2 regions of the Novosphingobium sp. FG137 genome follow, and region 2 is predicted to be linked to the other one. Evidence: predicted binding sites of a transcription regulator. Region 2 holds the regulator's gene; the other holds the start of a gene.
The links. The regulator LexA, encoded in region 2, represses DNA repair genes until DNA is damaged. The targets are predictions, from matches to a motif close to GTTCCNCNCTTGTTCT.
Positions count from the first base shown of each region.

Region 1 (5,783 bases), on a different contig from region 2:
GCCTGCGTCAATTCCTCCCCCGCCGGCGCCGTGCACGCCGCGATGGCCTGTTTGGCCGGGAGTTATTCCAATGGCACGATTATGAGCGAGCCGGTCTCGGCAGCGACCAAGGCATGTCGCCCTCCTCGGCCTTGCGGGCGGGCCTCGATCAGCTGTTCGAAGCGGATCCGGCACAGGCACTTCGCCTTTTCCATGCGCTCGAGCGGCGCGCGAGCGTGCATTGGCGGTGGCATTCCAAATGCTACGACAATAGACGACCGCGGCCCCTCGTCGTCGACCTGGGCCACCGCAAGGTCACGCTTTGGGGCGACGATCCGGTCTATCGCTGGTCGCGCGGCATTCTCGGATCGAACATTTTGGGATCGGTATATCTCGCACTCGACGACTGGCTTGGCCGCCAGGCCGAAGCTGGCCGCCCCGTTGCCGAGCTGATCGATCTGGTGCTCCAGGACCAAGGCCTTGTCGCCACCGCGGCGCCCTTGATCGCGATTGTGGGCGAGCAAGTGAACACGGCAGGCGCCATCGACTTCGCGGGTCCCTTCCTCGCACTCCCCCGCCTTTGGGAATATGATATCCGCCGGCACATCGACGACCAAGGGGGAGCGCACCGGATCGGGGTATTCTCGTCCGAGAATATCCATTTTCAGGCGAACGAGCGCAATCATCAGCGCCACATGAAGCGCAGTCCGCTCCACCATGCTCTGCTTCTGCCGTTCCGGCTGATGGCCGGCGGCGAGGTGCGCCAGCGCTTCGATGCCACGCGGCTCGCCTGGACCGCCTATGATCTCGCCAGCTTCGAGGACGAGTTGGATAACCAAGCGCTCGTATCGGAGCGGACCGCGCAAATCGAACGATACCGGTCGGATAGCGATCCCGGGCAACTCGTCTTCGAAGAAGCCGATCAAGGTGTGAAGGTCAGCATTTCCCCACCCGAAGAAACGCTGCCCGAGATAGAAGCGATGGGCAAGGCCAACCGCTTGCTCCGCGAGGCCACCGCGCTTGCGAACTGGATTCGCGCCACTCGCGAACAGCGAAGCCTCTCGCAGGCCATACCCATTGCCGACGCGATCGAGCGCGCAACCCGACTCGCCGCCTCGCTCGAGGAAGCCGATAATGCTCATCTGGATCTTGCGCGCAGGTTTGGCGGCGCGGCCATCGTCGGCACGGCAGCAGTTGCTGCAAGGCATTTGAGCGAAGCGGAACTGGCCACCCGTCGCGCCTGGATCGAGCACTGGCTTTTGCTCGGAGCATCGGGGGGCGAGCGTGAGGATGTCGACGACTATGCGATATTGTTCGACGACTTTCAGGTCTTGGCCGCATGGGGCTTGGCAAGCCTGGCGAGCCGAGGGCCTGCGAACGCGACCATCGACGTCCAAGTCACTTCCCTTGCACTGCACCGCGTGCACGCGATCGCCCAAGGGGCTCTTGAAGGACTGCAATGGTCGCTGCGCCCCGATTTCGTGCGGGCGCTGCACATCGCCGCGCTCGACACTTGCGTCGTCAATATAGGCTGGTGGTGGCGCGGCGACCGGCAACGCGACAAGGCGAAGCGCGAAAATGCCCGGGAGCGCAGGCGAGCGATGCGCTGGGCGCTTGATTCTCATGGGGTTCGCGCGCCACTGCTGCCTCCCTCCCCCGATAGCTGGAAATGGGTCTGGACCGGCAAATGGCCGCGCCCGCTGCAACGGCTCTATATGCCGGCCAAACGCGTCCTGAGCTGGGGCCGGGCGTTGGCGCTGACCAAGGGTCTCGACTGGGCCCGCCTCACCGATGGCGGCAAGCACCACGCGCTATTTTCGACCTATCTGACCAAGCTTGTCGAATGGACACGCGCCTATTCGGAGGACACCAATCGGCAAGATCGCCAGTTTCCCTATGAATGGGGTCACGGGCTCGCCAAGGAACTGGGCCGGTTCACGGCCGCCCATGGCGGCGGGGATGAATGGAAGGCGTTGATCGCATTTTCCCGTCACGACCGGCCCGAAGATCTGGTCGGCGAGTATCTCGAAGGTGCGATGGCATCCCTTGTGGAAAGCGGCGAACGGCCTGACCCCGGCTTCTGGTTAAGCTGGCAGCCTGCCGCGGACTGGATGCTAGAGCACGCGATTCCAAAGCGTCGCGGTCGGCACGATCACCTGTCGCAAGGCGCCGGGGCTGCGGGTTTCGTCGGGCCTTATTACACACCATTGCCCCCGGACTGGCCCCATCTGGAGGATGTGCTCGGCGCGGTCGATCGTTGGGCTCGCGCGACCGCGCATCTGCCAGCGGGCGCCTATTCTGTGATCCAGATCGTCGAACGCATGAGCCCCGACCAGCGGGTGCGCTGGTTCCTGCCATGGCTGGCGCATTGGACCCAGCTCCACGGGTCCGATGAGAGCTTCTGGTCGTATAACGGGTTGGCGAACAAGGCGGCCGTCTTGCTCAAGCCTCTTTCCGACTCGAGTAATGATGTACGCACCCGGGGGCGCGCGGTCCTCGCCATTTTAGCGGACTCCGGATCGACCGCAGCTAGAGAAGTGGTAGCGGCGTTTGCTACACGGCGAGATTAGACCCATCTCAGACCACTCCGGCGGCAGCTAGATCAGCTCATCGAACCACAAATCTTAGGGCGCTTTGTTGCAAGGCGGTTTCGCGCCGACCGAACAGCCGGTTTTAGAATAAGTCGTTATTGAAGGCCTATAGGGTGAACGGCGCATTTTAGTCGCTAGCCAGCTGCTGTTTCCTGGCAGCCACGCCCCGTTCTCTGCAGCCCGGAGTATCACAATCCATACCGCTTCAGATGCATTCGCGCAGCCTAAGTTCGCTTTTTGTTCTTGTTAAGGATGTTTCCTAGCGCTAGGATCATATCCTAGAATCGCAGGAACAGAGACCATGGACGATCCCCGCACAACGCTCGACGAGCTGATCCACCAGCGCGGCGTCAACTACTCGGCTGTCTCCCGCCTGCTGGGTCGCAACGTGTCCTACATCCAGCAGTATCTGCGCAAGGGCAGCCCGCGCCATCTGGACGAGCAGGACCGCCAGATCCTGGCGCAGTTCTTCGGTGTGGACGAAACTGTCCTCGGCGGCCCGGTCGCGCGGCATACTCCGGTCATCCAGCTCGTCCAGATCCCGGTACTCGATGTCGAGGCATCTGCGGGCCACGGTGCTCTAGCCGGCGCAGAAAGCCAGGCTGGCCAGTTCGGGTTTGACGAGAAGTGGCTGCGGAAACTGACCCAGGCCAAGCCCACGAACCTCTCGATCATCAAGGTGACCGGCGACTCGATGGAGCCGACACTGCACGATGGGGACGAGGTCCTTGTCGACGTATCGGACGAGCAGACCAAGCTGCGCGACGGGATCTACGTACTGCGCATGGACGGCGCTCTCAACGTCAAGCGGATCGCGATCGAGCCCCAGGGCCGGAAAATTTCGGTGGTCAGCGACAATGCGGCCTATCCCAGCTGGCAGGGGCTGGACCGCCGCTCGGTGAACATCGTTGGCCGTGTGCTCTGGTTCGGCCGCAAAGTCTGATCCCGCCCGTTCAGATCCCCATCTCGAACGGCTTGACCATCGCTTTCTCGCGCTCAGGCGGTTCCTTGAGCACGGGAGGCTCGCTCGGCAGCGCTGCCTCGGACTTCCCTCTCGCAAGACCGGAAGCGGCCGCCTCGCGCAGCAGGCCAACGGTTTCGAGGGCAGAACGCTTCATGCCCGTGTTGCGAGCGATGGCCGCGCCAAGCCGCGAGGCATCATTGACGAAGAGGGTTAGCCCATCCCGCAGGCGGGTGACGGTCACGAGGAAAGTTTGCTGGTTCGAGAGATTGCGTTCGCGGCTGTCCATCACCGCGATGCCGCGGTCTGACGTGAGCCCCTGCGCCATATGGGCATTGAGCGCATAAGCCAGATCAAGCCGCTTCAGCATCGGATCGCTGGCCGGCAGATCATGCGCAATGCCCGTCGAGGTCACCAGCGATACTGTATCCCGGCCGATCGCGGTGATACGCGCTTGGTCGGCATTGATGAGCCCTCGTCTGTGGTCGGTCTCAGTCCAGCGAATGCGGTCTCCGGTATGGAGGTCCAGGCGCTTGACTTCGAACAGCCGTAGCGGATCGTAGTCACCATTGGGACGAAGGCGATCGACCTTCAGCACTGTGTGCTTCCCGCCTTCACCCTCCAAGGTCACCGACCCCCGCTGCCGGTCACTCTCGATGACCGTGTATGTCCCCTTCCCTAGCTTTTGCGCCCGATTGTCGCGGTCGAATACGGCGACCATCCCCGGGCGATAGCTGGATGCATAGCGCAGCTCCTCGCGCGTTGTGTTGACGCGTGAGAGCACGTCCAGCCTCAGTGCCGTCTGACCCAGTTCGCCGTTGGCCTTTAGCCCGGTCTGAACAGCGGCATTGACCTCGCTGCGCAGAGCACGGCCAGAGGCATAGATCGCAGTTCGCTCGCGCTCGACAGGCGCAAGCGAGAGCCACGCCGCCGCCGCCTCGATCGCTGCCCCTTCACCGACCTCGACGACATTCTTGCCGAGGTGCCGTAGCGCGTCATCGATCCGCCCGCCCTGAGCTGCCTGCTGCGCAGCACGCAAGGCCTTGGTGCGGGCGCGGATGTTGGCATCCATCGTCGCTGTTTCGATGCCGGAGCGCTGCATGACATCGAAGGGCTTGCCCGCATCGACTGCACCCAGTTGCTTGCGGTCGCCGATGCTGGCGAAGCGGTCGACACCGAGAAGATTGGCGAGAAGGACCAGCTTTTCCTTGTCGGCATTGCCGACCATAGAGGCCTCGTCGAGCAGAATCACGGCGCCTTTCATATCCGCCCGGGCCTCGGCGAGACGGGCTGGATCACCACCCTCCAGCAGGTCCTGATAGCGGCGCAGAAACCGCGCAACTGTCATCGACGGGATGCCGGTGTCGCGCTCGAGCATCTGCACCAGAGTGTTCTGCACGGCGAGGCCCAGCACCACCCTGCCCTCCTCGCGCAGGATGTCGGCCACAGGCTTGAGCACCGTACTCTTGCCGGCGCCGGCGACGCCCTGAATCGCAACAATCCGGTTGGTCGAACCCAGCAGCAGACGTCCGGCAGCCTCCTGCCCGGCATTGAGCTTGATGCCATACCGCATCTGCGAGAGGCTCTGCAGCTGCGCACCGGCCGCATCGGCGGTGATGATCGGCGATACCTTCCCCCTCCCCTCATCCACGGCGGCCACGATGCGCTGCTCGGATGCGACCGCGTCTTTCGTGGTCAGCATGCCCTGGTTGACCCCGCTGCCGCGTTGCAGTGCACCTTGCCGGACCAGCTGCTGCACCCGCTGCTCGATGGCCGGCAAGGCTGCGGGAAGGCCAAAACCCAGCGCTGCACGGTAGAGATCGACTTTCGAGAACGCCGCTTCGCGCTCGGCGAGATGCCGCACCGCGGACGCCACAGCGTGGGCTGCCGCGACCTGTTCGGGCGACCGCTTGGCGAGATCCCGAGGCATCAGCGGATCGCCTTCCCTGAACCCAAAGCGCTCGGCGAGCGAGGCCACAAGGTCCTGCGCTCTGGTAACGGTCCCGCGCACGATCGAGGTCAGCTTGCCGACTTCGCCAAGGCCCTGGGCCGCGCGCGCATTCGCTCTCGCCATGACCGCAGTAGGATCGAAGCCGATGGATCGGGCCTTTTCCTTCCAAGCGCTCACCAGCGCGGAACGGTCTTCCACCGTACTCTTTTCCGAGCGGGTCATGAGGTTCGCGGCGCTGCGCGCGGCGAGGCTGCGCGAGGCCATCCCCTCCAGTTGGCCGAGGATTTCTGCGCGGCGCGAG
Region 1 is NZ_JBMDKN010000004.1:15,461-21,243, reverse strand. Features, by position in the region: gene ACODS2_RS12170 (hypothetical protein) at 1-2,549, shown strand, start outside; gene ACODS2_RS12165 (S24 family peptidase) at 2,872-3,513, shown strand; gene mobF (MobF family relaxase) at 3,524-5,783, opposite strand, start outside.
Region 1: ACODS2_RS12165 (S24 family peptidase) is a predicted target of LexA. The motif match lies at 2,799-2,814, and genes of this name have one in related genera.

Region 2 (5,783 bases):
GTGCGCGCGCCGCCGATATGCAGGTAGCCGGTCGGCGAGGGGGCAAACCGCGTGACCACGCCCTTGCGCCCGATCACAGATGCCGCAGCAGCGCCCGCGCCTGATCCTGCAGAAACGGTGTCACTGGCGCTTGCCATCGGAGGCGCGATCCTTCCTAATCCGAACATGTCATCGACCGCGGCCCAACCTCTTGGCGAACCTGCGTCGCGGCGGACACGCCTCTGGGACAAACTCGCCGCCTTGTCCAGCATGCACCGCACCATTGAGGCGTTCCTCGCCGCGCGTCCGTTCGAGCGCGGACCATGGCTGGCGGTGGGCTTCGGCATTGGAATCGCTTGCTGGGCCGTCTTCGCGGGGCCCTGGCAATGGGCGGGCTTCCTCGCATTGTGCGGTGCGGCGGTAGCGGGCGGGTTGCTGATCGATTCGGAAGGCGATCTTGGTCACTTGCGCTCCGCATTGATCGGCATGGCGCTGATGCTGGCGGCGGGCTGTGCGGTGATCTGGGCCAAGTCGGTGCTGGTGGGTGAGGCGGGCATTGCTCGGCCCGAAGTCGTGATGATCGAGGGCCGCGTGATCGACCGGCAGGTGGAAGGCGCGCGCGACCGGGTGCGCCTGCTGATAAGAGCGCGGGTGGAAGGCCATGCCGAGCCGTTGCAGGTGCGGCTCAACCTGCCGGACGAGAATGACCAGCCCGGCCTTGTCGAAGGCGCCGAGGTCCGCCTGCGCGCCCGGCTGATGCCGCCCGCGCCGCCGATGCTGCCGGGCTCCTACGATTTTGCCCGCGCCGCGTGGTTTCAGGGCTTGGCCGCCACCGGCAGCGTCATCGGATCGGTTACCATCGTCGCGCCCGCGCAGGAGGGCTGGTCGCTGCGGCGTTGGCAGCAGCGGCTGGCCGACCATGTCCGCACGCAGCTCGCGGGTTCGCCGGGCACGATCGCGGCGGCCTTCGCCAGCGGTGACCGCGGCGCGATTGCGCAGGATGATGAGGAGGCGATGCGCGATGCGGGCCTCACGCACTTGCTTTCGATCAGCGGCCTGCACGTGAGCGCGGTGATCGCCGGCGCCTATTTCCTCACGATCCGGCTGCTCGCGCTGTTCCCGTTCATTGCCCTGCGCGTGCGTCTGCCGCTGCTGGCGGCAGGTGTCGGCGCGGGGGTCGGCTTGTTCTACACGCTGTTGACCGGCGCCGAAGTGCCGACGGTGCGGTCGGTCGCAGGTTCGCTGCTGGTGCTGACTGCGCTGGCGCTGGGGCGCGATCCGCTGTCGCTGCGGCTGCTCGCGACCGCGGCGCTGATTGTCATGCTGCTCTGGCCTGAAGCTGTGCTGGGGCCGAGCTTCCAGATGAGCTTCGCCTCGGTGATCGCGATCGTGGCGTTCAGCACGTCTGCCCCTGCCAAGGCGTTTCTCTCGCACAGCCATGAGGGGCGGGTCGCGCGGCTGGGACGGAATCTGGCGATGCTGCTGATGACGGGGCTGGTGATCGAGCTGTCGCTGATGCCGATCAGCCTGTTCCACTTCCACCGCGCCGGCCTCTACGGCGCGGCGGCCAACGTGATCGCGATCCCGCTCACGACAGTGCTCACGATGCCGCTCATCGCACTGGCATTGGCGCTCGACCTTGTCGGGCTGGGCGCGCCGGCGTGGTGGGCGGTGGGCAAGTCGCTCGAACTGCTGCTGTGGCTCGCGCATCTGGTGGCGGGCCAGCCGGGTGCGGTGACGATGATGCCGGGGATGAGCGGCGCAACATTCGCGCTGTTCGTCGGCGGGTTGCTGTGGATCGCGTTGTGGAGCGGGCGAGTGCGTCTCTGGGGCTTCGTGCCGATCGCGCTGGGGGTGCTGGCGCTGATGTTGACGCGCACGCCGGATGTGCTGGTTTCAGGTGATGGGCACCATGTGGGGATCACTGGTGAGGGGCCGGACCTGCTTGTGCTGCGCGCGGTGCGTGAGGAGAGCTATACCCGCACGGCGCTGCTGGAAAACGCGGGAATGACGGGCGACGCGGTGGCGCTGGAGGACTGGAAGGGCGCGCGGTGCAACCCGGATTTCTGTGCTGTCTCGCTGGTGCGGGGTGGACGGCGGTTTGATCTGCTGATGGCGCGGGGCAAGGACCTGGTGGCGATCCCGGTGCTCGCGGCGGCCTGCGCGCGGGCCGATATCGTGGTGGCGGATCGCCGCCTGCCAAGCGCCTGCAAGCCGCGGCTGCTGAAGGCTGATCGGGCGCTGCTGGGCCAGACGGGCGGGCTGGCCATCGATCTCGTATCGGGCCGGGTGCGCACGGTCGCTGAAACCCAAGGCGATCACGGCTGGTTCCACCGTCTTCCCCCTTGGCAGCCAAGGGGGAAGGGGAAAGGTCCGGCCCCGGTTGCTACCGGAGGGCCGGACCCTGCGTCCACTCAGTGATAGCGGCGGAGGAGCCCCGCAAGCTTGCCCTGAACCTGCACTTCGTGTGGCTGGTAGAACTGCGGATCATAGGCCGCATTGGCGGGATCGAGGCGGACCATGCCGCGTTCGCGCCGCAGGTACTTGAGCGTTGCCTCTTCCCCCCGCACCAGCGCGACGACAATCTCGCCATCGCGCGCGGTATCGGTGCGGCGCACGAGCGCATAGTCGCCATCAAGGATACCGGCTTCGACCATGGAGTCGCCCGAAACTTCGAGCGCATAGTGCTCACCCGAGCCGAGCAGTGCGGCAGGAACGGGGAGCATCGACGTGCCTTCCATCGCCTCGATCGGGACGCCTGCGGCGATGCGGCCGTGCAGCGGGATCTCGATCACATCGTTGGCGGGTTCGCGCGCGGGGGCAGGGCTGCGCAGCGGGGCGAGCGCGGCGGTCGTGCTCGCCGTGGCGCGCTGCGCGGGCTTGGCGCCGCCCGCATCGCTTTCGCGGATCACTTCGAGGGCGCGGGCGCGGTTGGGCAGGCGGCGGATGAAGCCGCGTTCTTCCAACGCCGAGATAAGCCGGTGTACGCCCGACTTCGACTTGAGATCGAGCGCTTCCTTCATTTCCTCGAACGAGGGGGAGATGCCGGTTGCCTCAAGGCGGGTCTGAATAAAGGTCAGCAGTTCATGCTGCTTGCGCGTGAGCATCCGTGCGCACTCCCATCTAGTGAACGAATGCGGAACGAATAAGCAACGAAAAAGAGGTCGTCAAGCAATTCCGTGCATTTACAGCAGGTATACAGGAACAAACTGACCTGCAGGTGTTTCGGGTTCGTTCGCCGGGCGCACAACGAGGGCGTTGGCGCGGGCAAGCGATGACAGCGCGCCGGAATCCTGCAGTCCGTCGAGCGAGACTTCGCCCGCGTCCCACACGGCGCGCAGGAATTCCATGCGGCTGCCGCCTGCGGGCATGGCTTCCTTGAGCGCGGCGGGGATGGGGCGCGGCATTGCATCGGCAGCCCCCAGCGCGGCGCGGATGACAGGGAGGAGGAAGAGGAAACCGGTGACGAAGGCCGCGGCGGGGTTGCCCGGCAGGCCGAGGATGACCTGCGTCCCGCGCGTCGCGATCAGCAGCGGTTTGCCGGGCTTGATCGCGACGCGCCAGAAGGCAAGCTCTGCGCCGAGTTCGGCAAGCGCGGGGCGGACGAGATCGTGATCGCCGACCGAAGCGCCGCCGCTGGTTACGATGACGTCCGCATCGCGCGCGGCGTCGAACGCGGCTTTCAGCGCCTCGAGCCGGTCTGGTACCGGGCCGATCCGGGTGATCCGCACAGCGGGCTGGGTGGCAAGCGCGGCGAGCATGGCGCTGTTGCTGGCCGGAAGCTGGTGGTCGGCAAGCTCGGCGCCGGGTGCGGCAAGTTCGTCGCCGCCATCGATCACCGCGAGATGGAGTTGGCGGCGCACGGGCAAGTGGGCGTGGCCTGCGGTGAGCGCCAATGCGATCTGCGCGGCGCCGATCTTCGTGCCGGGGGCCATCAGCACATCACCGGTGCGGAAATCCATGCCGACGGGGCGGATATGGCGGGAAGGCGGCTCGGGCGGCGTGCCGGTGAGGGTGAGCGTATCGCCCTCGCGCGATGCATCTTCCTGGATGAGCACCATGTCCGCGCCGGCGGGGACAAGCGCGCCGGTGCTGATGAGCGCGGCCTCGCTCGGGCCGACAGTGCCCGCGAAGGGCCGGCCAGCGGCACTTTCGCCGATCACGCGCCAGGGACCGGGGAGATCGGCGGCGCGCAGGGCGTAGCCGTCCATCGCGGAAACATCGGCAGCGGGCTGCGTGCGCAGCGCTGCGAGCGGCTCGGCAAGATGGAAGCCGAGGCAATCGGCGGTGGCGCGGTGCTCGATAGGGAGCGCGGGGGCGAGGGCCATCAGGCGGCGCTGCGCTTCCTCAAGCGCAAGGGGCGGGTTGGGGCGAGCCGGTGCCTGCGGTTGGCTCACGGCGCGCGCCAATCGCCGGATTTGCCGCCGCGCTTTTCGATCAGGCGCACACCGTCGATCACCATGCCCTTGTCGATGGCTTTCGCCATGTCGTAGACGGTGAGGAGCGCGACCGAGACGGCGGTGAGGGCTTCCATCTCGACCCCGGTGCGGCCGGTGAGCGAGGCGGTGGCGCGGGCCTCGACGCCGTCCTCCACGAAAGCAAATTCGACGCTGACGGCATCGAGCGCCAGCGGGTGGCACAGCGGGATCAGCTCGGCCGTGCGCTTGGCCGCCATGATCCCGGCGATGCGGGCGACGGCGAGGACATCGCCCTTGGGCGTGGTGCCATCACGCAGCGCGGCGAGCGTGGCTGCATTCATGCGGATTCGGCCCTTGGCGACGGCGACGCGCTGCGTCTCGGCCTTGCCGCCGACATCGACCATGCGGGCGCGGCCTTGCGAATCGAGGTGGGTAAGCTCGCTCATGCCCTGAAATCCAACAAAGTTGACACAGTTGACACAGTCCTGAGCGAGAACGCGAGGGCGGGGTCTTCGGGGCGGAAAAGTGGCTCAAGCACCAAGGAAATGCGCGGTTTCATGGCTGCGTGATGCCACAAGGCTTGGCTGTAGGACAGATGGCAATGCTGATAGCGCGCCGTCAGCCCAGAGCCAGCGCGACAGCGGCTTCGGCGTGCAGGCGGGTCGTATCGAAGAGCGGCACCGCGCTGTCTTCCGGGCCGACGGGGAGCATGATTTCGGTGCAGCCGAGGATCACCGCAGTGGCCCCGCGTGCCACGAGGCGAGCGATCACGGCGCGATAGGCTTCGCGGGAGGCCTCCTCGATCCGGCCCGCGACGAGTTCCTCGTAGATCACGCGGTGGACGAGGGCGCGGTCTTCAGCCTCCGGCACCAATACTTCGAGGCCGTGCCGCTCTTCGAGCCGGGCGCGGTAGAAGGCTTGCTCCATGGTGAAGGCGGTGCCGAGGAGGGCGACCCTGGTGTGGCCGCCGGCCTTTAGCGCCTCTGCCGTGGGATCGGCGATATGGAGCAGCGGGAGGGCGCATGCCGCCTCGATTTCGGGCGCCGATTTGTGCATCGTGTTGGTGCAGATCACGAGGGCTTCTGCACCAGCCGCTTCGAGCCGGCGGGCGGCATCGACCATCAGAGCATCGAGCGCGCGCCATTGGCCGGCAGCCTGCAGCGCCGCGATCTCGGCGAAATCGAACGACCACAGGACGAGGCGTGCCGAGGCCGTGGGGCCGAGCCGATCGCGCACGCCCTGGTTGATCAGGCGGTAGTATTCGGCGGAGCTTTCCCAGCTCATCCCGCCGATCAATCCCAAGGTTTTCATCTGGGCCAAGCCTTAGCGAGAGCGATTCCGGCAAGGTTTTGCGTGCGGTTGATGCGCCGGATGCGGATACGGGTG
Region 2 is NZ_JBMDKN010000005.1:434,008-439,790, reverse strand. Features, by position in the region: gene gltX (glutamate--tRNA ligase) at 1-137, opposite strand, end outside; gene ACODS2_RS16645 (ComEC/Rec2 family competence protein) at 250-2,400, shown strand; gene lexA (transcriptional repressor LexA) at 2,394-3,086, opposite strand; gene ACODS2_RS16635 (molybdopterin molybdotransferase MoeA) at 3,165-4,376, opposite strand; gene moaC (cyclic pyranopterin monophosphate synthase MoaC) at 4,373-4,843, opposite strand; gene ACODS2_RS16625 (aspartate/glutamate racemase family protein) at 5,016-5,708, opposite strand; gene ACODS2_RS16620 (ribonuclease HI) at 5,705-5,783, opposite strand, start outside.